Regions from separate parts of the Streptomyces sp. NPDC093149 genome, predicted to be linked through region 3. Evidence: predicted binding sites of a transcription regulator. Region 3 holds the regulator's gene; each other region holds the start of a gene.
The links. The regulator HrcA, encoded in region 3, represses chaperone genes, less so after heat shock. The targets are predictions, from matches to a motif close to TTNGCACTCNGNNNNNCNGAGTGCNAA.
Positions count from the first base shown of each region.

Region 1 (7,866 bases), on a different contig from region 3:
GTGAAGGCCGGGCACGACGCCACGGTCGCCGAGCTGAAGAAGCGCGGTCTGAAGGTCGAGGACGCAGGCTGATGAAGCGCGCCCGGACGACCAGAGCCGCCGCCATCCTGCTGGGGCCCTTCTTCGTACTGTTCACCGTGGCCATGGTGCTGCCGATCGGATACGCGGTCTGGCTCAGCCTGTTCACCGAGAAACAGTCCGGCCTGGGCTTCGGCGGCACCGAGACCGTCTTCAGCGGACTCGACAACTACACGGCGGCCCTGGGCGACCGGGCGTTCCGCGAGGGCTTCGGCGTACTCCTCGGGTACTGCCTGTTCTACATTCCGCTGCTGCTCATCGGGGCCCTCGCCCTCGCCCTGCTGCTGGACTCCGCGCTGGCCCGCGCCCGCAGGTTCTTCCAGCTCGCGCTCTTCCTGCCGCACGCAGTGCCCGGCATCATCGCCGCGCTGATCTGGGTCTACCTCTACACACCCCAGCTCAGCCCCGTGGTCAGCGCCATGGAGTCCGGCGGAATCGGCTTCGACTTCTTCTCTCCCGAGGGCGCCCTCCCCTCCGTCGTCAACATCGCCCTGTGGGAATGGCTCGGCTACAACATGGTGATCTTCTACGCCGCGTTGCAGGCCATCGACCGCTCCGTGCTCGAAGCGGCCACGGTCGACGGGGCCGGTGCCTGGCGCGTCGCGCTCAGCATCAAGGTGCCGCTGATCCGCGCCTCGGTCGTGATGGTCGCGCTGTTCACGGTCATCGGCTCGCTCCAGCTGTTCACCGAGCCGCTGATCCTCAACAAGGGAACCGGCTCCGCCGTCTCCTCCACCTGGACGCCGAACATGTACGCCTACACCGCGGCCTTCGAACGCAACGACTACGGTCTCGCCGCGGCCGCCTCCATCCTGCTGGCGCTCACGGCCGCGCTGCTGTCCTTCGTCGTCACCCGCTTCACCGGCCGGAAGGGCAAGAAAGCATGAACTCCCCCGCCTCCCGCGGCCGCTGGATGTCGAAGACCGCGGTCAACGGCTTCCTTCTGCTCGCCGTCGTCTACATGCTCTTCCCCCTCGTCTGGCTGGTCACCGCCGCCACGAAGGACACCGGCGGTCTGCTCGCGGGCAACGCGTTCTCCTTCGAGGGCTTCAACCTCGGCGAGAACCTGTCGAACCTGGCCTCCTACGGCGACGGCATCTACTTCCGCTGGTACCTCAACAGCCTCCTCTACGCGGGCGGCGGGGCGATCGTCTGCTCGCTGATCTGCGTCGCCGCGGGGTACGCCTTCGACAAGTACGAATTCCGGGGCAAGGAGAAGCTGTTCGGCCTCGTGCTGATGGGCGTGCTCGTCCCCACCACGGCGCTCGCCCTGCCGATGTATCTCCTGGCCTCCAAGACCGGCCTGGTCAACACCTACTGGTCCGTGCTGATCCCGGTGCTGGTCAACCCGTTCGGCGTGTATCTCGCCCGGGTGTTCAGCACCGGCTACATACCGAACGAGGCCCTGGAGGCCGCCCGTATCGACGGTGCCGGCGAGCTGCGCGTCTTCTGGTCCATCGGGCTGCGCATGGTCATGCCGGGCTTCGTGACCGTCTTCCTCTTCCAGTTCACCGCGATCTGGAACAACTTCTTCCTCCCCCTCGTGATGCTCTCGGACCGCAAGCTCTTCCCGCTGAGCCTCGGTCTGTACTCCTGGAACACCAACACCCATGGCGAGCCGAGCTTCTATCCGCTCGTCGTCACCGGCTCGCTCCTCGCCGTCATCCCCCTGATCGTCGCCTTCGTCTCGCTGCAGCGGCACTGGAAGGCCGGTCTGACCGCCGGCAGCGTCAAGTGACCACCGCGCGAGCCCTGAGGAGTACGAGTTCCACCATGCCCCACGCCACTGACAACCGGCCGACGGCCCTGCTCGCGATGGGCCCCGGCGTCGCCGACCGCCTGCTCGCCGACCACCATCGCACCCGGCTGGCCGCCCTCACCCGCACCGACCCGTACCTCGTCGCCCACGACCTGGCCGATCCGACGCCCGAGGTGGCCGCCGCGCTCGCCGAGGCCGAGGTGCTGTTCACCTGCTGGGGTGCGACTCCGCTCACCACCGAGGTGCTGTCGGCCGCACCCCGGCTGCGCGCCGTGGTGCACGCGGCGGGTTCCGTGAAGCACCACATCACCGACGCCTGCTGGGAGCGCGGGCTCGCCGTCACCACGGCGGCCGGGGCCAACGCGCTGCCCGTCGCCGAGTTCACCCTCGCCGCGATCCTCTTCGCGGGCAAGCGGGTCCTGCACTCCGCGGACCGCTACCGCACCCTGCGCGCCGACCACGACTGGCTCGCGGAACTCGACGGCTGGGGCAACTACCGCCGTACGGTCGGCATCATCGGCGCCTCCCGCATCGGCCGGCGCGTGATCGAGCTGCTGCGCCCCTTCGACCTGGACGTCCTGCTGTACGACCCGTACGTGGACGGTCCGGAGGCGGCGCGGCTCGGTGTACGGCTCACCTCGCTCGACGAGCTGTGCGCGAGCAGTTCGGTCGTTTCGGTGCACGCGCCGCAGCTTCCTCAGACGCGCCATCTCATCGGCGCGGCCCAGCTGGCGGCCATGGCGACCGGGACGACCCTGATCAACACGGCGCGGGGTTCGCTGGTCGACGAGGAGGCGCTGCTGCCCGAGCTGACGTCCGGTCGGCTGCACGCGGTGCTGGATGTGACGGAACCCGAACTCCCGCCCGCGCACTCGCCGTTGTACGACCTGCCGAATGTACTGCTCACACCGCATGTCGCGGGTTCGCTGGGCGACGAGCTGCACCGGATGGCCGACCAGGCGCTGGACGAGACGGAGCGGTACGTACGGGGTCTGCCCTTCGCGGACCCGGTGCTGCCGGAGGCGCTGCCGCACTCGGCCTGACGCGGGCTCCGCCCCCGCCCGCATCTCCCCTGCGGCGTCCCCGGCCCGAGGGCGCCGCACATACCGAGGCCCGGTACCCCGCGACGGGGTACCGGGCCTCGGTGCCGGGTGGCGCTACACGCTGGTGCCCCTCCCGGCAGTGTTTGCCCCGTCGCGCCGCCCAGCACGCACGCTCGCGGCGTTGGCCAAAAGTCCTGGTAGCTCCGCTACAAGGACTTCCGACCGCCTTGCCGTCGCACGCACTGGACGACACTCCTCACGGGGCAAACACTGCCGGTCACGGCACTAGTGCGAGTGGCCGTGACCGTGGCCGTGGCCGGCCTCGGCCTCTTCCTCGGCCGGCTTCTCGACGACCAGCGTCTCGGTCGTGAGCAGCAGCGACGCGATGGACGCGGCGTTCTCCAGCGCGGAGCGGGTGACCTTGACCGGGTCGATGACGCCGGCCTTCACCAGGTCGCCGTACTCGCCGGTCGCGGCGTTGAAGCCCTGGCCCTTGTCGAGCTCGGCGACCTTGGAGGTGATGACGTAACCCTCGAGGCCCGCGTTCTCGGCGATCCAGCGCAGCGGCTCGACCGCGGCGCGGCGCACGACGGCGACACCGGTGGCCTCGTCGCCGGTCTTGCCGAGGTTGCCGTCGAGGACCTTGACGGCGTGGACGATGGCGGAGCCACCACCGGAGACGATGCCCTCCTCGACCGCGGCGCGGGTCGCGGAGATGGCGTCCTCCAGACGGTGCTTCTTCTCCTTCAGCTCCACCTCGGTGGCGGCACCGACACGGATCACGCACACGCCGCCGGCCAGCTTCGCAAGGCGCTCCTGGAGCTTCTCGCGGTCCCAGTCGGAGTCCGTGGCCTCGATCTCGGCCTTGATCTGGTTGACCCGGCCCTTGACGTCGCCGGGCTCGCCGCCGCCGTCCACGATCGTCGTGTCGTCCTTGGAGACGGTGACGCGACGGGCGGTGCCCAGCACGTCCAGACCGGCCTGGTCGAGCTTGAGGCCGACCTCCTCGGCGATGACGGTCGCACCGGTGAGGGTGGCGATGTCGCCGAGCATGGCCTTGCGGCGGTCACCGAAGCCCGGGGCCTTCACCGCGACGGCGTTGAAGGTGCCACGGATCTTGTTGACGACGAGGGTCGACAGCGCCTCGCCCTCGACGTCCTCGGCGATGATCAGCAGCGGCTTGGAGCCACCGGCCTGGATGACCTTCTCCAGCAGCGGGAGCAGCTCCTGGATCGAGCCGATCTTGCCCTGGTGGATCAGGATGTACGGGTCGTCGAGGACGGCCTCCATACGCTCCTGGTCGGTCACCATGTACGGGGACAGGTAGCCCTTGTCGAAGGCCATGCCCTCGGTGAAGTCGAGGTCCAGACCGAAGGTGTTGGACTCCTCGACGGTGATGACACCGTCCTTGCCGACCTTGTCCATCGCGTCCGCGATGAGCTCGCCGACCTGCGGGTCCTGCGCGGAGAGCGCGGCGACGGCGGCGATGTCGGTCTTGTCGTCGATCGGACGGGCGGTCGCGAGGAGCTCCTCGGACACGGCCTTGACCGCGGCGTCGATGCCCTTCTTCAGGGCGGCCGGGGAAGCACCCGCGGCGACGTTGCGCAGACCCTCGCGGACGAGCGCCTGGGCCAGCACGGTGGCGGTGGTCGTACCGTCACCCGCGACGTCGTTGGTCTTGGTCGCCACTTCCTTCACCAGCTGGGCGCCGAGGTTCTCGTACGGGTCGTCGAGCTCGACCTCGCGCGCGATGGTGACACCGTCGTTGGTGATGGTGGGAGCGCCGAACTTCTTGTCGATGACGACGTTGCGGCCCTTGGGGCCGATCGTCACCTTGACCGTGTCGGCAAGCTTGTTGACGCCGCGCTCAAGGGCGCGACGGGCGTCCTCGTCGAACTTCAGAATCTTCGCCATGGGAGCTGAGCTTTCCTCTCAAATGAACTGCGCCCCCGACCGCCCGGCTGGTTAGTTCGCAGGGGGCCAGGGGCGCAGAACAGAAGCAAACGTGGGTGAATTACTTCTCGATGATCGCGAGAACGTCGCGAGCCGAGAGGACGAGGTACTCCTCGCCGTTGTACTTCACCTCGGTGCCGCCGTACTTGCTGTACAGCACGACGTCGCCGGTCTTGACGTCGAGCGGCAGGCGCTCGCCGTTCTCGAAGCGGCCCGGGCCCACGGCCAGGACGACGCCCTCCTGGGGCTTCTCCTTGGCGGTGTCCGGAATGACCAGGCCGGAGGCCGTGGTCTGCTCGGCGTCGAGCGGCTGGACCACAATGCGGTCCTCGAGCGGCTTGATCGCAACCTTGGTGCTGGCGGTCGACACGATCCGGTCTCCCCCTTCGGAGATCTCACGGGGTTAAGAGTCTTTGGGTGGCGACCAGGTGGATCCGTCGTCGCGGGTGCCGGACCTGCCAGTCGCGCAGTACTGCTGGCACTCTCCAGTGGTGAGTGCCAGCACCGAGACTATGACCGGGATTAGCACTCGGTCAAGCGGAGTGCCAATTCAGCCAGTCGTGGCGTGCCGAGACCCCTGCCCGTTTCGGCCGCTCGCCACCCCCGCGCGGCCGACCGCACAACAGTCCGGACAACCTCCGGACACCATGAGGACAACGCGGGGACGGACCGAACCGTTCCGTACGACCGTGGGTGCATGCCCGGACCTCCGTACGGCCCTCCGGCCCCGCCCTCGCCCCGCCCTTCGACCGCGCCGCACCACTCGCGCACCGTCAACGGCTGCCTCGATGTGCTGCTCGGTCTGCTGCTGGTGGCCCTGGAGGGGCTGATCTGCGCGGTCGCCGCCTACTCCCTGACGGTCTCGCGACCGGACCTCGGCGGCCGGGAGGCGCCCGGTCCGCCGCCCATGGACTGGACCCCGGTCCTCGTCCTCGGCGGGTTCGCCGCGGTGGTCTCCCTGTTCGCCGTGGTCCTGATCCGCTCGAACTGGCCCTGGGCGGGTGGCATCCAGGTCCTGGCCGCACTGCTGCTGTGCCTGGTCACGGTGTTGACCGGGCACGAGGACTACCGCCGTTCGCACCCCGCACCGGCGCCCGCCCCCTCGTACGATCCCGGACGGTCCGGCCACCAGTGCCTCAGCGGCGGCGACAACCGCGAGTGCCTGGACTCCGGCGGCTGAGGGCAGGCGTCGACGACCAGCGACCCCGGCGTCCCGTGATCGCCGTGCGGACGCGCCCGCGGGCCGGCCTCCGGCGACGGCCGCGGCCGGGTCATCTTCTGCGCGGCCTTGCGGCCCAGCCGTTCGATCGGGTCCACCGACTGTGCGCACGCGGTGGTGGCGGTCAGCAGCGCACCTGCCGTCAGCAGTCCGGCGAGCAGCCGGTGCGCCCTGGTCATACGTAGTCCTCCAGCCGGGCCACGGCGTACCCCTTGTCCGTGATCGTCTTCATGACCGCGCGGACCAGGTCGGTCATGCCGGCTCCCCACTCCTTCCGGCCCCGGAAGTGCGTGAGGACGATGTCGCCGGGGTGCAGGTCCTGGTCCCCCTCGCGCCATTCCATGCGGTCCGGGAACGCTTCCGCGTTCCAGAGCGGCACGGCCTTGATGCCGCAGGACTTCGCGATGCGGAGCGTGTCCCCGTTGTAGTTGCCGTACGGCGGACGGAAGAGGGTGGGACGCTTGCCGAACCTCTTCTCGATGATGTCCTGCTGGCCGCAGATCTCGCGCTTCTGCCCGCTGTGGGAGAGGCCGGGCAGATAGGGGTGGTCGAGCGTGTGGTTGTTGAGTGACACGCCCAGCCGCTGCGCCTCGCCGAAGTACCCGTAGTTGTCGCGCACCTCGTAGTCGCTGAGGAACGCGCTGTACGGGATGTCCAGCTCGTCCATCATCCGCAGCAGTTCGGGGTCCTTCTCGGAACCGTCGTCCATCGTCAGGAAGACGACCCGGTCCTTGGTCGGGACGGTGGTGAACACCGGCGGCAGCGAGTCGTCACCGCCCTTGACCTCGAACCCCTCCCGGGTGGTGAGGCGCGGCTTCACCGCGGGCGGCGGGGGTGCGACCAGCGGTGGCCGGTCCAGTCCCCATTTCTTCGCGAGGGCCGCCCGCACGGCCGGGGCGAGCCTCGCGTTCTCATATCCGGCAGGCGCGCGGCCCTGCTGCCCCGGGCCCGCCTTCTGCCCGGGACCGCCCGGGTGTCCGGCGGAGGGTCGGGCCCGGTGCTCGGTGTCCGCGTCGCCCCGGCCGCCGGTCCCGGATGCGCAGCCCGAGCCGACCGCGGCCAGCAGGAGTGCGACCAGGACCACGCGGGCCGGCCGGTGCGCGCCGGAAGCCCGGCGCGCACCGGTGTCGAACGTGCCCGATTCTCGCCCTTCCATGTCTAATTCTTCCTTTTGTCGCATAAGTAATATGACGTCGCATCCTGCCAGCCCGTGAGCGGCCCCGGGGTCCGACACCGCGGCCGGGTCCGCCGGTCAACCCGGCTGGCCCACAATGGGACGGGTGAACGCTCTCGCCCCGAACGACCCGTCCGACGCCCCCGGCCCGTCCGGCGCCGACGACCCGCTCGCCGCCTTCATGGCCCTGCGCACCCCGGAGGGCGCGGCGCTGCTGGACGGGCTGCGCTCGTACGACCCCGCCCAGGAGCTCGCCACCGCCACCCGGCTGCGCCGCACCCACCCGGCCTCCCTGGTGTCGGCCGCGCTGGGGCAGGCGCGGCTGCGGCAGCGGGCGGTGGCGAAATTCGGCGCCGAGGACGCGTACCGGATGTTCTTCACGCCGAACGGCGTCGAGCAGGCGACCCGTACCTCGGTGGCCGCCCATCGCGCGCGGCGGTTCGTGGAGGCGGGGGTGCGGAGCGTCGCCGACCTCTGCTGCGGGATCGGCGGCGACGCGATCGCGCTCGCGCGGGCGGGCATCTCGGTCCTGGCCGTGGACCGCGATCCGCTGACCGCCGAGGTGGCCCGCGCCAACGCCGCCGCGCTCGGTCTGGACGGCCTGATCGAGGTGCGCCGCGCCGATGTCACCGGGATCGAC
Region 1 covers NZ_JBIVON010000001.1:569,630-577,495, reverse strand. Annotated here, with positions in the region: gene ACIQCZ_RS02875 (ABC transporter substrate-binding protein) at 1-72, shown strand, start outside; gene ACIQCZ_RS02870 (carbohydrate ABC transporter permease) at 72-965, shown strand; gene ACIQCZ_RS02865 (carbohydrate ABC transporter permease) at 962-1,816, shown strand; gene ACIQCZ_RS02860 (hydroxyacid dehydrogenase) at 1,852-2,880, shown strand; gene groL (chaperonin GroEL) at 3,166-4,794, opposite strand; gene groES (co-chaperone GroES) at 4,895-5,203, opposite strand; gene ACIQCZ_RS02845 (DUF6234 family protein) at 5,531-6,013, shown strand; gene ACIQCZ_RS02840 (polysaccharide deacetylase family protein) at 6,228-7,208, opposite strand; gene ACIQCZ_RS02835 (methyltransferase domain-containing protein) at 7,324-7,866, shown strand, end outside.
Region 1: groES (co-chaperone GroES) is a predicted target of HrcA. The motif match lies at 5,356-5,382, and genes of this name have one in related genera.

Region 2 (7,866 bases), on a different contig from region 3:
CGCACCGCGGCGCCTGGATTCCCCTCGCGCTCCAGGCATTCGCGCACTACATCAAGGATCTCGACAGCCGGTTCTCCGACCAGATCAACAGCCCGGCCGCGCGCGAGCTGCTGTGGCGGCACATCGCGAAGTGGGACGGGACACCGGACCGGAGCGACGAACGCGCCGCGTTCCTCGCGGAGATGGCGGCCGTCGGCGAATGGCCGCAACGGCCGCGGCGGATCGGTGTCGCCAACGGCGTGGCCGTCGGCACCGGCACCGATGTGCGGGCCGGCGAACTGGCCCTGGAGGGCAAGGGGCTTTCGGTCGCGGGCACCACGCTCTACACCCAGGCCCCGGGCGACGACGAACCCGTCGCGAAGCTGCGGGTGGTGACGCCGAAGACCAACGAGGTGCGCACGTCCGGGCTCCCGTCGATCGACGGCGCCCCCGGTGGTTCGCTGGAAGGCTTCGGCATCCTCGCGGACGCCTTCAACGCCCTCAACCCCGTCCTCGGGTTCAAGACCGACGTGCGCATCCGCTCGCACTGCTTCGTCCCCGCCGTCAGCGCGGTCGACGTCCGCGACCTGGACACGGACGAGGAGCTGTACACGAACATCTCCGAACTCCCGCAGGAGGAGAGCGGGCTGGACGAGTACGAGCTCGCGTCCCGGAACGAGGGGCACACCCTCGTGACGGAGGAACTCTGCACCTGGCTCCTCGACCGGCTCCCGTAGGACGGGGCGTCGCGGCGCGGTGCCGGAGGGCGGGCTCCCGGGAGCGCCCGGTTCGCCGCCGCCGCACCGCGCCGCGGCGGCGAACCGGGCGTACGTGGCGTCGTTCTTCGACCGGTGGCTGCGCGGACACGACGACCGTTTGACGGGCGGGCCCTCGGCACGTTTTCCGGAAATGGTCTTCGCACGCCGAGGGCCGTCCCGCAGGCGGTGTCTCAGGGCGCGCACGCACCGTACCCGCCCCGGAAACGACATCGGCCCCTGGGACCAGCTGGTCCCAGGGGCCGATACGGCAAAGCTGTGCCGGAACTACCGATCCGTCAGGATCAGAAGTCCATGTCACCGCCCGGCATGCCGCCCGGAGCGGCCGCGGCAGCCTTCTCCGGCTTGTCGGCGATGACGGCCTCGGTGGTGAGGAACAGCGCGGCGATGGACGCGGCGTTCTGCAGGGCGGAGCGCGTGACCTTCGCCGGGTCGAGAATGCCCTCGGCGATCATGTCGACGTACTCGCCGGTCGCGGCGTTCAGACCGTGGCCGACGGCCAGGTTGCGCACCTTCTCGACGACGACGCCGCCCTCAAGACCACCGTTGACGGCGATCTGCTTCAGCGGGGCCTCCAGCGCCAGCTTGATGGCGTTGGCGCCGGTCGCCTCGTCACCCGAGAGCTCCAGCTTCTCGAAGACGGCCGAGGCCTGGAGCAGAGCCACGCCACCACCGGCGACGATGCCCTCCTCGACGGCGGCCTTGGCGTTGCGCACCGCGTCCTCGATGCGGTGCTTGCGCTCCTTGAGCTCGACCTCGGTCGCGGCACCGGCCTTGATGACGGCCACGCCGCCGGCCAGCTTCGCGAGGCGCTCCTGGAGCTTCTCGCGGTCGTAGTCCGAGTCGGAGTTCTCGATCTCGGCGCGGATCTGGTTGACGCGACCCTGGACCTGGTCGCTGTCACCGGCACCGTCGACGATCGTGGTCTCGTCCTTGGTGATGACGACCTTGCGGGCACGGCCGAGCAGGTCGAGACCGGCGTTCTCCAGCTTGAGGCCGACCTCCTCGGAGATGACGGTGCCACCGGTGAGGATGGCGATGTCGCCGAGCATGGCCTTGCGGCGGTCACCGAAGCCCGGGGCCTTGACGGCGACGGACTTGAAGGTGCCACGGATCTTGTTGACGACCAGGGTCGACAGGGCCTCGCCCTCGACGTCCTCGGCGATGATCAGCAGCGGCTTGCCGGACTGCATGACCTTCTCCAGCAGCGGAAGGAGGTCCTTCACGTTGCTGACCTTGGAGTTCACGATCAGGATGTACGGGTCGTCGAGGGACGACTCCATGCGCTCCATGTCGGTGGCGAAGTACGCCGAGATGTAGCCCTTGTCAAAGCGCATACCCTCGGTGAGCTCCAGCTCCAGACCGAAGGTCTGGGACTCCTCGACGGTGATGACGCCTTCCTTGCCGACCTTGTCCATGGCCTCGGCGATGAGCTCGCCGATCTGGGTGTCGGCGGCGGAGATGGAGGCGGTCGAAGCGATCTGCTCCTTGGTCTCCACGTCCTTGGCCTGCTCCAGGAGGGCGGCGGAGACGGCCTCGACGGCCTTCTCGATACCCCGCTTGAGGGCCATCGGGTTGGCACCCGCGGCAACGTTGCGCAGGCCCTCGCGGACGAGAGCCTGGGCGAGAACGGTGGCGGTGGTCGTACCGTCGCCGGCGACGTCGTCCGTCTTCTTGGCGACCTCCTTGACCAGCTCCGCACCGATCTTCTCGTACGGGTCCTCCAGCTCGATCTCCTTGGCGATGGAAACACCATCGTTGGTGATCGTGGGGGCGCCCCACTTCTTCTCGAGGACGACGTTGCGACCCTTGGGGCCAAGGGTGACCTTGACGGCGTCGGCGAGCTGGTTCATGCCGCGCTCGAGACCGCGCCGGGCCTCCTCGTCGAACGCGATGATCTTGGCCATGTGAAGTGGTCCTCCCGGACAGGGGTGGATTGCTCCGGACCGAGTGGCGCCCGCGACGGACGGCCTGCGTGACCGGTGGTTCCTTGCCCCACCGGACGTGCGGGCCTCACCGGCCCGGTCCAAGTTCTGTCACTCTCACCTGGAGAGTGCTAACGCCAATGATTAGCACTCGACCCCCGAGAGTGCAAGCGTCCCCCTCCGGATGTGGACAAGGACGACTCCGCACGGCGGGCCCGGACGCGAAGGCACGGCGGGCCGGAACGCGGACGCGCGGAGGCCTTGGACACGGACGCGCGGAGGGCCTGGACGCGGACGCGCGGAGGGCCCGTACCCCTGGGGTACGGGCCCTCCGCGCGTGAGTGGTGTCCGTTGGCCGACCGCGTCGAGCTCAGCCGACGGCGAGCTTGACCATGTCCGCCTGCGGCCCCTTCTGGCCCTGCGAGATCTCGAACTCAACTCGCTGACCCTCTTCAAGGGTGCGGTACCCGTCCATCTGGATCGCGCTGTAGTGGACGAAAACATCCGCACCACCGTCGACCGCGATGAAGCCGTACCCCTTCTCCGCGTTGAACCACTTGACGGTGCCCTGAGCCATGCCTAACTCCCCTATTACTGGCCCTTGCGCAGGACCGCACTTCGCGGGCCCGGGTCAGAACTCACCCTCCGACAGGAGAGGGTGCGTGCGCCGGAACGCGTCGACCGCGGCTGAATGTATCTGCCCAACTGCCCTCTGCAACAGGTCAATCGGACGAGAATTCTGGGCAGCACCGAACACCCGAATATGCGGAATTCATGGGATTCCCGGGCAAGTCGGGCCGGGCAAACGTGACTTATGACGCAAGGAGATCCGACACTTTGGCTGCATCTTGTCGCGACCAGGCGCATTCTCATATGCGGGCGGCACGGGCGGCTGGGGGGACTTCCCACACTGTACCGCGCTCAACCATGCAGAATTGCCCCCTCCGCTTCTCTCGCAGAGGGGGCAATTCCCATAACGCTGTGCAGTCGGGCGCAGGATCAGCAGCCGCCCGCGACGGCCGGGATGATCGAGATTCCGGCGCCGTCCGGCGTCGCCGTCTCCAGACCGCCCTCGAAGCGCACGTCGTCGTCGTTGACGTACACGTTCACGAAGCGGCGCAGCTTGCCCTGGTCGTCCAGGACGCGGGCGGCGATGCCCGGGTGGTTCCGCTCCAGGGACTCGATGACCTGGGAGAGGGTCGAGCCCTCGGCCGGGACCTCGGCCTGGCCGCCCGTGTAGGTGCGGAGGATGGTAGGGATGCGGACCTTGACGCTCATGGCGGGTGCCTTCCTTCGGTCTCGGGTGGTCAGCTGGTGGCGAGGCCGGCGGCGCGGAACGCGTCCAGGCTCGGCCGGATCGTCGCGGTCGCCTGCGAGGTGGCGGCCACCGCGTCCAGGGTCTTGAGGCCGTCGCCGGTGTTGAGGACGACGGTGGTCAGCGTCGGGTCGAGCAGACCGGCTTCGATCAGCTTCTTCGTCACGCCGACCGTCACCCCGCCGGCCGTCTCCGCGAAGATGCCCTCGGTGCGTGCCAGCAGCTTGATCGCGTCGACGACCTGCTCGTCGTCGACGTCCTCGACCGCGCCGCCGGTGCGCCGCGCGATGTCCAGGACGTACGGGCCGTCGGCCGGGTTGCCGATCGCCAGGGACTTGGCGATGGTGTTCGGCTTCTGGGGCCGCACGACGTCGTGACCGGCCTTGAAGGCGGTGGAGACCGGGGAGCAGCCCTCGGCCTGGGCGCCGAAGATCTTGTACGGCTTGTCCTCGACGAGTCCGAGCCTGATCAGCTCCTGCAGCCCCTTGTCGATCTTCGTGAGCTGCGATCCGGACGCGATCGGGATGACGATCTGGTCGGGCAGCCGCCAGCCGAGCTGCTCGCAGATCTCGTACGCCAGGGTCTTGGAGCCCTCGCCGTAGTACGGGCGCAGGTTGACGTTGACGAAGCCCCAGCCCTCGCCGAGCGGGTCGCCGATGAGCTCCGAGCAGAAGCGGTTGACGTCGTCGTAGTTGCCCTCGATGCCGACCAGCTCGCCGCCGTACACCGCGGCCATGACGACCTTGCCCTGCTCCAGGTCGTGCGGGATGAAGACGCAGGAGCGGAAGCCGGCGCGGGCGGCGGCGGCACCCACCGCACCGGCGAGGTTCCCGGTGGAGGAGCAGGAGAGGGTGGTGAAACCGAAGGCGCGGGCGGCCTCGACGGCGATGGCGACGACGCGGTCCTTGAAGGAGTGCGTCGGGTTGCCGGAGTCGTCCTTGACGTACAGGCCACCGGTGACGCCCAGCTCGCGGGCGAGGTTGTCGGCCTTGACCAGCTTGGTGAAGCCGGGGTTGATGTTGGGCTTGTCCGCGACATCGGCGGGGACCGGCAGCAGCGGCGCGTAGCGCCAGATGTTGTCGGGCCCGGCCTCGATGCGCTTCTTCAGCTCGTCGGGAGAGCCGCTCGGCAGGTCGTACGCCACTTCGAGCGGCCCGAAACAGGACGCGCAGGCGAAAATGGGGCCGAGTTCGAAACGCTCGCCGCACTCGCGGCAGGAAAGCGCCGCGGCGGGGCCGAGGTCGACGGCGTCGGTGGAAGAATTGGTGCTTACTGCAACGGTCTGCGCAGCCATGGAGGCGAGGCCCTTTCTCCTCATCTTCCTCGCGGCGCGTTTCGCCACGAGACGGAATTGGCACCTTCCCCACCTGACCTCGCGGTCGGCAGGAGGGTTGCCGGGACTTCAACGGGCCGTTCCCTCAGTCCCTCTGGATGAGCGCTGTGGCACTGGATCTCCGATCCAGGCATTTATTGGCGGACCGACCCCGACATGCGACGGCCGTCCGCGTTGTTCAAGACTGTAACCGAAGCACCGGACAGTTGAGATAGTCGTCCGAACCGCGAGATGGATCACATACAGGGAGTATCGACCGTGCTGGAAGAGGTCGAAAGCTGGCTGGCCAGGCGCTCCTGGTCGGCCGCCGACCGCCCGCTGGACCGGCTCCTCGCCGCCAAGGCCCGGGACCCGCGTCGCGGGAGCGTGAGCGTCGTGCTGCCCGCGCTGAACGAGGAGGCGACGGTCGGCGAGATAGTCACGGCGATCCGGCGCGAGCTGATGGAGAAGGTCCGGCTGGTCGACGAGCTCGTGGTGATCGATTCCGGTTCCACGGACGCCACGGCGAAGGTGGCCCGGGAGGCCGGTGCGCGGGTGGTGCACCGCGACGACATACTCCCGCGGATACCGGCCGTGCCCGGCAAGGGCGAAGTGCTGTGGCGGTCGCTCCTGGTGACCGGCGGTGACATCGTCTGCTTCGTCGACGCCGATCTGAAGGAATTCTCGGCCGACTTCGTCTCCGGCATCGTCGGCCCGCTGCTGACCGACCCGGACGTGCGGTTCGTCAAGGCGATGTACGACCGCCCGCTCGGTGACACGGCGGGGCAGGGCGGACGGGTCACCGAGCTGGTGGCGCGTCCGCTGCTCAATCTGCACTGGCCGCAGCTGGCCGGCTTCGTCCAGCCGCTGGGCGGCGAGTACGCGGCGCGCCGCTCGCTCCTCGAACAGCTGCCCTTCCCCGTCGGTTACGGGGTGGAACTGGGCCTCCTGGTCGACGCGCTGCACACCGTGGGCCTGGACGCGCTGGCCCAGGTGGACGTGGGGGTCCGCAAGCACCGCCACCAGGACGGGCAGGCGCTCGGCCGGATGGCGGCGGCGATCTACCGGACCGCCCAGCTCCGGCTGTCCCGCGGCCACTTGGTGCGGCCTTCGCTCACCCAGTTCGAGCGCGGCGAGGACGGCTTCGTACCGCGCACCCATCCGGTGGACACCGAGGAGCGCCCGCCGATGCGCGAGATCGAGGAGTACGTTTCGCGCCGCGCGGCCTGACGTCGCCTGACTTCGCACGTTTGGGTGGTTCGTGATCGGGCTAGATTCCGCAACATGGTCTCCGAGCACGAAGCCCAGTCCGCCGCCCGGCCCGCCGCCCGGCTCCCTGCCGAGCCTTCGGACCGGCCGCCCGCCGAGCCCTGTGAGCAGGTTCTCGTCGCGTCCAACCGCGGCCCGGTGTCGTACACCCTGGCCACGGACGGATCGCTCGACGCGAAGCGGGGCGGCGGCGGGCTCGTATCCGGGCTGAGCGCCGTGAAGGACAAGCTGTGGGTGTGCGCCGCACTCAGCGACGGGGACCGGGAGGCGGTCCGGCGCGGGGTCGGTGAGCAGGGCGTCCGCATGCTCGACATCGACGCCGCCGTGCACGCGGACGCGTACAACGGCATCGCGAACTCGGTGCTCTGGTTCGTCCATCACATGCTGTACCAGACCCCGCTGGAACCGGTCTTCGACGCGGAGTTCCGGCGTCAGTGGGCATCGTTCGAGACCTACAACCGGGCCTTCGCCGTGGCGCTCGCCGAGGGGGCGGGCCCGGGCGCGGCCGTGCTGGTGCAGGACTACCACCTGGCGCTGGTGCCCGGCATGCTCCGTGAGCTCCGCCCCGACCTGCGGATCGGCCACTTCTCGCACACCCCGTGGGCGCCCGTCGACTACTTCCGTCTGCTCCCCGACGACATCGCCGAGCAGCTGCTGCACGGCATCCTGGGCGCGGACCGGGCGGCCTTCCTGACCCGGCGCTGGGCGGACGCGTTCATCGGCTGCTGCACGGAGATCCTGGGCGGCACCGGCCGGACCAGGGTCGGGGTGCACGGGCTGGGCGCGGACGCGGAGTTCCTGCGCCGGCGCGCGCACGAGGCCGATGTGGACGAGCGGATGGCCGCGCTGCGGGAGCAGGTCGGCCCCGGGCGGAGGACGATCGTACGAGTGGACCGAACGGAACTGTCCAAGAACATCGTGCGCGGCCTGTTCGCCTACCGCGCGCTCCTCGAAGAGCGGCCCGAATGGCGCGAGCGCGTCGTCCATGTCGCCTTCGCCTACCCCTCGCGGCAGGACCTGGCGGTGTACCGCGAGTACACGGCCGAGGTGCAGCGGGTCGCCGACGAGATCAACGCCGTGTACGGCACCGCGGGGTGGACCCCGGTCGTGCTCCACGTCAAGGACGACTTCGCCCGCTCGCTCGCCGCCTACCGGCTGGCCGACGTGGCGCTCGTCAACCCGATCCGCGACGGCATGAACCTGGTCGCCAAGGAGGTCCCGGTCGTCTCCGACCACGGCTGCGCGCTGGTGCTGTCGCGGGAGGCGGGGGCGTACGAGGAGCTGGGCAGC
Region 2 covers NZ_JBIVON010000001.1:160,431-168,296, reverse strand. Annotated here, with positions in the region: gene ACIQCZ_RS00870 (hypothetical protein) at 1-716, shown strand, start outside; gene groL (chaperonin GroEL) at 1,040-2,662, opposite strand; gene ACIQCZ_RS00860 (cold-shock protein) at 3,051-3,257, opposite strand; gene ACIQCZ_RS00855 (MoaD/ThiS family protein) at 3,680-3,958, opposite strand; gene thrC (threonine synthase) at 3,988-5,289, opposite strand; SAM riboswitch class I at 5,307-5,433, opposite strand; gene ACIQCZ_RS00845 (glucosyl-3-phosphoglycerate synthase) at 5,587-6,537, shown strand; gene ACIQCZ_RS00840 (trehalose-6-phosphate synthase) at 6,592-7,866, shown strand, end outside.
Region 2: groL (chaperonin GroEL) is a predicted target of HrcA. The motif match lies at 2,825-2,851, and genes of this name have one in related genera.

Region 3 (7,866 bases):
CAACGCCTGCGACCGCCGCGCCCGCGAGTGCGGACGCGGCCAGAAAACGACGGATACTTCCCTGGCACCATGCCCTTGATGTCCCCATACGGGCAGCTTCCCACCGTTCCCCCGCGGGGCGGTAGACGGCTTGCGGCCACACGGGGGGTGGCTCCGGCGCACGAAAGGGGGCTCGGACGAGGCGGTGTCACGACCAGCGGCCGGTGCGCCCCAGCAGCAGTGCCGTTGCCGCCGTGCCCGCCGTCGAGGTGCGCAGGACGCTCGTTCCGAGCCGGCAGATCCGGGCGCCCGCCGCGGCGAAGGCCTCCAGTTCGTCCGGTGAGACCCCGCCCTCGGGGCCGACGACCAGCACGATCTCGCCCTGGGTGGGGAGTTGGGCGGTGGCCAGCGGCTCACTGTCGTACCCCCGCTCCTCGTGCAGGACGGCGGCGAAGTCCGCCGTGGCCACGAGCGCGGCAACCTGTCTGGTCGTCAGTGCGTCCGCGACCTCGGGAAAGCGGACCCGGCGCGACTGCTTGCCCGCCTCCCGGGCGGTGTTGCGCCATTTCGCCAGGGACTTGAGGCCGCGGTCGCCCTTCCACTGCGTGATGCAGCGCGATGCCTGCCAGGGCACGATCGCGTCGACACCGGTCTCCGTCATCGTCTCGACGGCGACCTCGCCGCGGTCGCCCTTGGGCAGGGCCTGGACGACGGTGATACGGGGTGCGGGCCGGGGCTCCTCGTGAACGGCCACCAGGTCGGTGACCACGAGCCGGTCCTTCCCCTCTGCGGCCCTGACGACGCCCTCCGTCCAACGGCCGTGGCCGTCCGTCAGCACGACGTCCTCACCCGCGCGCAGCCGCTTCACCGAAACGGCGTGGCGGCCCTCGGCCCCTTCCAGGACGAACTCGGGCCCGTCGGGAACCTGTTCGACGACGAAGACCGGTGCGGTCACTGCGTACTCCCTGTGCTCACTGCCGTCCGTGCGGCGTCCAGTTCTTCGGCGAGCAGGCCGACCAGCCGGCCGGCGGGCAGCTCGCGTGCCATCCGATGTCCCTGCCCCGCCCACAGCGCCATGCCCTGGGCGTCCCCTGCCCGGGCCGCCGCCTGGCGCAGCCCGGCGGTCAGATGGTGGACCTGCGGGTAGGCGGCCGGGGCGTACGGACCGTGCTCACGCATGAAACGGTTGACCAGGCCCCGGGCCGGGCGGCCGGAGAACGCCCGGGTCAGCGCGGTCCGTACGAACAGCGGGTTGGTCAGTGCCTGCTTGTGCAGCAGATGCGCCCCGGACTCGGGGCAGACGAGGAAGGCCGTGCCGAACTGCGCCGCCTCCGCGCCCGCGGCCAGCACCGCGGCGATCTGGGATCCGCGCATCAGCCCGCCCGTGGCGATGATCGGCAGCTGTACCGTCTCGCGGACCTGGGCCACCAGGGAGAGCAGTCCTATCCCGGTGCCGTCGGTCTGCGGGTCGTCCCGGTGGGTGGACTGGTGGCCGCCCGCCTCCGTGCCCTGGACACAGACCGCGTCGGCGCCCGCCCACTGGGCGGCCTGGGCCTCCTCGGGCGTGGTGACCGTCACAACCGTGTACGTGCCGACTCCGGCGAACGCGTCGAGGGTGTCGCGGGTCGGGCAGCCGAAGGTGAAGGAGACGGCCGGGACCGGGTCCTCCAGAAGAATGGCGAGCTTGGCCTCGTAGCCGTCGTCGCCGCCGCTGGAGTCCGGGTCGCCGAGCGGGGTCTCGTACCAGGCGGCCTCACCGGCGAGCTGGTGCCGGTACACCTCGACGGCGCTCGGGTCGGCGAGCCCAGGCTGCGGCATGAAGAGATTGACGCCGAAGGGCTGACCGGTCAGCCCGCGCAGCTGTTTGATCTCGTTGTACATGCCATCCGCGGTCTTGTACCCGGCGGCGAGGAAACCCAGCCCGCCCGCTTCGGCGACGGCGGCGACGAGCTGCGGACAGGACGCGCCACCCGCCATCGGGGCCTGCACGATCGGATACCGGCAGAGATCGGTCAACACGGATGACATGACCGCATCGTGTCACGTCCCGCGCGCCTCGGCGTGCGCGGCCTGCGGTCCATTTTGCCCTTAAACGCCGGACGGGCTCGGCGAGCGAGCCCGTCCGGCGGTCAGGAACGGTGAGCGGGGACCGTCAGCGGCCGTTGAAGGCGTCCTTCAGCCGGGAGAAGAGCCCCTGCTGTCCGGGCTGGAACTGGCCGGTGGGCCGCTCCTCGCCCCGCATCTTCGCCAGGTCCCGCAGCAGTCGCTCCTGCTCCGGGTCCAGCTTCGTCGGGGTCATCACCTCGACGTGCACGATCAGATCGCCGCGCCCGCCGCCGCGCAGATGCGTGATGCCGCGTCCGTGCAACGGGACGGACTGACCGGACTGGGTGCCGGGCCTGATGTCGACCTCCTCCAGTCCGTCGAGCGTCTCCAGCGGCACCTTGGTGCCGAGCGCGCCCGCCGTCATGGGGATGGTGACCGTGCAGTGCAGATCGTCGCCGCGGCGCTGGAACACCGGGTGCGGCAGCTCGTGGATCTCCACGTAGAGATCGCCGGCCGGACCGCCGCCGGGGCCGACCTCGCCCTCGCCCGCGAGCTGGATGCGCGTGCCGTTGTCGACGCCTGCGGGGATCTTCACGGTGAGTGTGCGCCGCGAGCGGATGCGGCCGTCGCCGGCGCACTCCGGGCAGGGGGTCGGCACGACCGTGCCGAAGCCCTGGCACTGCGGGCAGGGCCGCGAGGTCATGACCTGGCCCAGGAAGGACCGGGTGACCTGGGAGACCTCACCGCGGCCACGGCACATGTCACAGGTCTGGGCGGAGGTGCCGGGCGCGGCGCCCTCGCCGCTGCAGGTCGCGCAGACGACGGCCGTGTCGACCTGGATGTCCTTGGTGGTGCCGAACGCGGCCTCCGCCAGATCGATCTCCAGCCGGATCATCGCGTCCTGGCCGCGCCGGGTGCGCGAACGGGGCCCGCGCTGCGACGACGTACCGAAGAACGCGTCCATGATGTCGGAGAAGTTGCCGAAGCCGCCCTGCCCGAATCCGCCCGCGCCACCGCCGCCGGAGGCGGACAGCGGGTCGCCGCCGAGGTCGTAGACCTGCTTCTTCTGCGGGTCCGACAGCACCTCGTAGGCGGCGTTGATCTCCTTGAACCGCTCCTGGGTCTTCGGATCGGGGTTCACATCCGGATGCAGCTCACGGGCGAGCCTCCGGAATGCCTTCTTGATCTCGTCCTGAGATGCGTCGCGGCGCACGCCGAGTACGGCGTAGTAGTCCGTGGCCACTTACGACTCCGCCAGGATCTGTCCGACGTAACGTGCCACTGCGCGTACCGCTCCCATCGTTCCGGGGTAGTCCATGCGGGTCGGTCCGACCACGCCGAGTTTGGCGACTGCCTCGTCGCCCGAACCGTAGCCGACCGCGACGACGGACGTGGAGTTGAGCCCCTCGTGGGCGTTCTCGTGCCCGATCCGTACGGTCATGCCCGAGTCCTTGGCCTCGCCGAGCAGCTTCAGCAGCACGACCTGCTCCTCCAATGCCTCCAGCACCGGCCGGATCATCACGGGGAAGTCGTGCCCGAACCGGGTGAGGTTGGAGGTGCCGCCGATCATCAGCCGCTCCTCCGTCTCCTCGACGAGGGTTTCGAGCAGGGTGGAGAGCACGGTGGACACGGTTCCCCGGTCCTCGCTCTCGAAGGATTCCGGCAGGTCCTGCACCAGTTGCGGGACGTCCGTGAAACGGCGTCCGACGACCCGGCTGTTGAGCCGGGCCCGCAGATCGGCGAGAGAGGTCTCACCGAACGGGGCGGGGCAGTCGATCATGCGCTGTTCGACCCGGCCGGTGTCCGTGATCAGCACGAGCATCAGCCGGGCGGACGCCAGCGAGAGCAGCTCCACATGCCGCACCGTGGACCGGGTCAGCGAGGGGTACTGCACGATGGCGACCTGCCGGGTCAGCTGCGCGAGCAGCCGAACGGTGCGGCCCACGACGTCGTCGAGGTCGACCGCGCCGTCGAGGAAGTTGTGAATGGCGCGACGTTCCGGCGACGAGAGGGGCTTGACGCCCGCGAGCTTGTCGACGAAGAGCCGGTAGCCCTTGTCCGTCGGGATGCGTCCCGCGCTGGTGTGGGGCTGGGCGATGAAGCCCTCGTCCTCCAGCACCGCCATGTCGTTGCGGACGGTGGCCGGGGAGACCCCCAGCTTGTGCCGCTCGGTGAGCGCCTTGGAGCCGACGGGCTCCTCGGTGCCGACATAGTCCTGGACGATGGCGCGCAGCACTTCGAGTCTGCGTTCGCTGAGCATCGCGCACACCTCCAGCTGTGTTTCCTCGGTGGTTCTCGGACCGTTCCTGTTTCTTTCCCAGGAATCCTCCTGGCACTCTGTCGATGTGAGTGCCAGCAATCCCCCGGCCAGTGTACGGCGGACGAGTGGGGGCCTAGCAAGGGCGACCGGCCACCCTGCCGCGAGACCGTGCAGGTCTTTGCGGATAGCGTCGCGGTATGAACGCCTCTTGGGAAGAGTTCGGCTGGGAGCGACTCGGTCACGGAGTGGGCCGGCGGCGGCTTCCCGGGTGGGATGCGACGGTCGCACTGGTGGCCGGGACGGACGGCGCGCTGCTCTACGACACCGGATCGACGCTGCGCGAGGGGGCGCAGGTGCGGGCCCAGGCACAGGCCCTGCTGGGCCGGAGGGTGACGCATATCGCACTCAGCCACCCCCATTTCGACCATGTACTGGGCACCGCGGCGTTCTCCGGCGCCCAGGTGTACGGAGCGGTCGGCATGGCCGGACTCCTGAAGCGCGGGGCGGACGAGCTGTGCGCCGACGCGGTGCGCCACGGGGTGCCCGAGCACGACGCGGCGGAGGCCGCCGGTGTGCTGGTGGCGCCGCACCACGAGGTGTGCGGCGAGTGGACCCTCGATCTGGGCGGCGGCCGTCAGGTGCTGCTGGCGAACGTGGGCCCCGCCCACAGCGGCCACGATCTGGTGGCGCTCGTCCCCGGCTCCCCGACGGTGGTGCTCTGCGGCGACCTGGTCGAGGAGTCCGGCGAACCGCAGGCGGGCCGGGACGCGATGCCCTCCCGCTGGCCGGCCGCGCTGGACCGGCTGCTGGCGCTCGGCGGCGAGGACGCGGTGTACGTCCCGGGGCACGGGGCGGTGGTGGACGCGGCGTTCGTCAGGGCCCAGCGCGACCGGCTGGCCGCCCTCTTCGGCGTGTCGTGAGGTGTTGTCGTCCTATCGTCATCCGATGCGCAGCTACCAGCCGGACCTGACCCCGCCGTGGAAGAGGTCCGCCCCCGTTCCCGAGGTCCCCGCCGAGCCCGACCTGGTCGTGGAGGAGGTCTCCACCGGATTCTGCGGTGCGGTGATCCGCTGTGAGAAGACGGCCCAGGGTCCGACCGTGACTCTGGAGGACCGTTTCGGCAAGCACCGGGTGTTCCCGATGGAGCCGCGCGGCTTCCTGCTGGAGGGCCGGCTGGTCACGCTGGTACGCCCGTCGGCCGCCGGTCCTGTGCGCCCCACACGCACGGCCTCGGGGTCGGTCGCGGTCCCCGGCGCGCGCGCCCGGGTGGCACGGGCGGGCCGGATCTATGTGGAGGGCCGCCACGACGCGGAGCTGGTCGAGCGGGTCTGGGGCGACGACCTGCGGATCGAGGGCGTGGTCGTCGAGTACCTGGAGGGCATCGACGACCTTCCCGCCATCGTGCGCGAGTTCTCCCCCGGCCCGGACGCCAGGCTCGGCGTCCTGGTCGACCACCTGGTTCCCGGCTCCAAGGAGTCCCGGATCGCGGACCGGGTCTCGGACGCGGACGTACTGGTGGTCGGCCACCCCTACATCGACGTGTGGGAGGCGGTGAAGCCGTCGTCCGTGGGCATTCCCGCATGGCCGGTGGTGCCGCGCGGCCAGGACTGGAAGACGGGCGTGTGCCGCTCGCTGGGCTGGCCGGAGAACACGGGGGCGGCCTGGCAGCGGATCCTTTCCACGGTGCGCTCGTACCGGGACCTGGAGCCGGCGCTGCTGGGCTCGGTGGAGCATCTGATCGACTTCGTGACGGCGCCGCCCGAGTAGCTTCTCCGGCGGCGGCGGCCGGGGGCCGGGGGCCGGGGGCGGAGTCCGCCCCGCTCCCGCCCCTCAGTCCACCAGGTCCCGCACCACCGCGTCCGCCAGCAACCGCCCGCGCAGGGTGAGCACCGCCCGCCCCGCCCCGTACGGCCCGCGTTCCAGCAGCCCGTCGTCCACCGCCCGCCCCGCCGCGGCCAGCCCCGCCGGTGCCAGCAGCGACAGCGGGCAGCCGTCCACGAGCCGCAGCTCCAACAGGATCCGCTCGACCCGGCGGTCCTCCGCGGAGAGGATCTCGCGCCCGGCGCCGGGCGACCGCCCCTCGGCCAGGGCCTGCGCGTACGCCCCCGGATGCTTGACGTTCCACCAGCGCACCCCGCCGACATGGCTGTGCGCCCCGGGACCGGCGCCCCACCAGTCGGCGCCGCGCCAGTACAGCTCGTTGTGCAGGCAGCGGCCCTCGGGCGTACGGGCCCAGTTCGACACCTCGTACCAGGAGAAGCCCGCCGCGGCCATGGCCTCGTCCGCGATCAGGTACCGGTCCGCGTGGGCGTCGTCATCGGTCATCGGGATCTCGCCGCGCCGGATGCGGCGGGCCAGCTGCGTACCCTCCTCGACGATCAGCGCGTACGCCGACACATGGTCCGGCCCCGCTCCGATCGCCGCGTCCAGCGAGGCCCGCCAGTCGTCGTCGGACTCCCCGGGCGTGCCGTAGATCAGGTCGAGGTTGATGTGCTCGAAGCCCGCCTCCCGCGCCTCGGCGACACACGCCTCGGGCCGTCCCGGCGTGTGCGTACGGTCCAGGATCTTCAGCACATGCTGCCGCGCGCTCTGCATCCCGAACGAGATCCGGTTGAAGCCGCCCTCCCGCAGCTCGGACAGATACGCCGGACCGACGGACTCCGGATTGGCCTCGGTGGTGATCTCGGCATCGTCCGCCAGCCCGAACTCCTCGCGGATCGCTCCCAGCATCCGCACCAGGTCCGCGGCGGCCAGCAGGGTCGGCGTACCACCGCCGACGAAGACCGTACGGACCGGACGCGGATCGTCGCCCAGGACCTTGCGGGCCTGGCGGACCTCGTCGATCAGATGGGCCGCGTAATTGTCGCGGGAAGCCAGGGCACCGCCGGAGCCGCGCAGCTCGGTGGCGGTGTAGGTGTTGAAGTCGCAGTAGCCGCAGCGGGTCGCGCAGTAGGGCACATGCAGGTAGAAGCCGAGCGGCCGGTCGGCAGCGCCTTCCAGGGCATGGCGGGGCAGCGCCCCGTCGTCGGGTACGGGTTCACCATCGGGCAGTACGGAAGGCATACCGCCCATTGTCGCTCGCCGCCCGGAAACCTCCGAGCCACGCCCGTGATCAGGGAACGACAGCGTGCACGGACCGCACGGCTCCCTCGGCGACCGCGCCGTCCCGCCCCGCCCGTCCCCTCGTCCTGCCCCTGCTCTCCCCTCGTCCGCTCGTTCTCGTCCTCACCCCGCCTGGAGCACCAGCAGGGCCAGATCGTCATCGGGCGGCCGCTCGGCGAATTCGTGCACGGCCCGCTTGATCCGGTCCGCGATCCCGTCCGCCGACAGGCCGGCACAGTCGGCGAGTGCGAGGGCCAGGCCGTCCCCGTCGTCGAACATGAGCGGCCCGCAGCGCCGCTCCGTCACGCCGTCCGTGACGCACAGCAGGCTGTCGCCGGGCGCCAGGTCGAAGCTCTGGCTCTCGTACGCGACGTCGTCGAAGATCCCGAGCAGCATCTGGGGCTCGGCGGCCGGGCGCACCTCGCCGTCGGGCCGCAGCAGCAGCGGCAGCGGGTGGCCCGCGCTGGCGAGGGTGCAAT
Region 3 covers NZ_JBIVON010000002.1:613,963-621,828, reverse strand. Annotated here, with positions in the region: gene ACIQCZ_RS09270 (hypothetical protein) at 1-88, opposite strand, end outside; gene ACIQCZ_RS09265 (16S rRNA (uracil(1498)-N(3))-methyltransferase) at 188-934, opposite strand; gene ACIQCZ_RS09260 (nitronate monooxygenase) at 931-2,007, opposite strand; gene dnaJ (molecular chaperone DnaJ) at 2,132-3,268, opposite strand; gene hrcA (heat-inducible transcriptional repressor HrcA) at 3,269-4,285, opposite strand; gene ACIQCZ_RS09245 (MBL fold metallo-hydrolase) at 4,483-5,205, shown strand; gene ACIQCZ_RS09240 (DUF3097 domain-containing protein) at 5,231-6,052, shown strand; gene hemW (radical SAM family heme chaperone HemW) at 6,116-7,348, opposite strand; gene ACIQCZ_RS09230 (SpoIIE family protein phosphatase) at 7,511-7,866, opposite strand, start outside.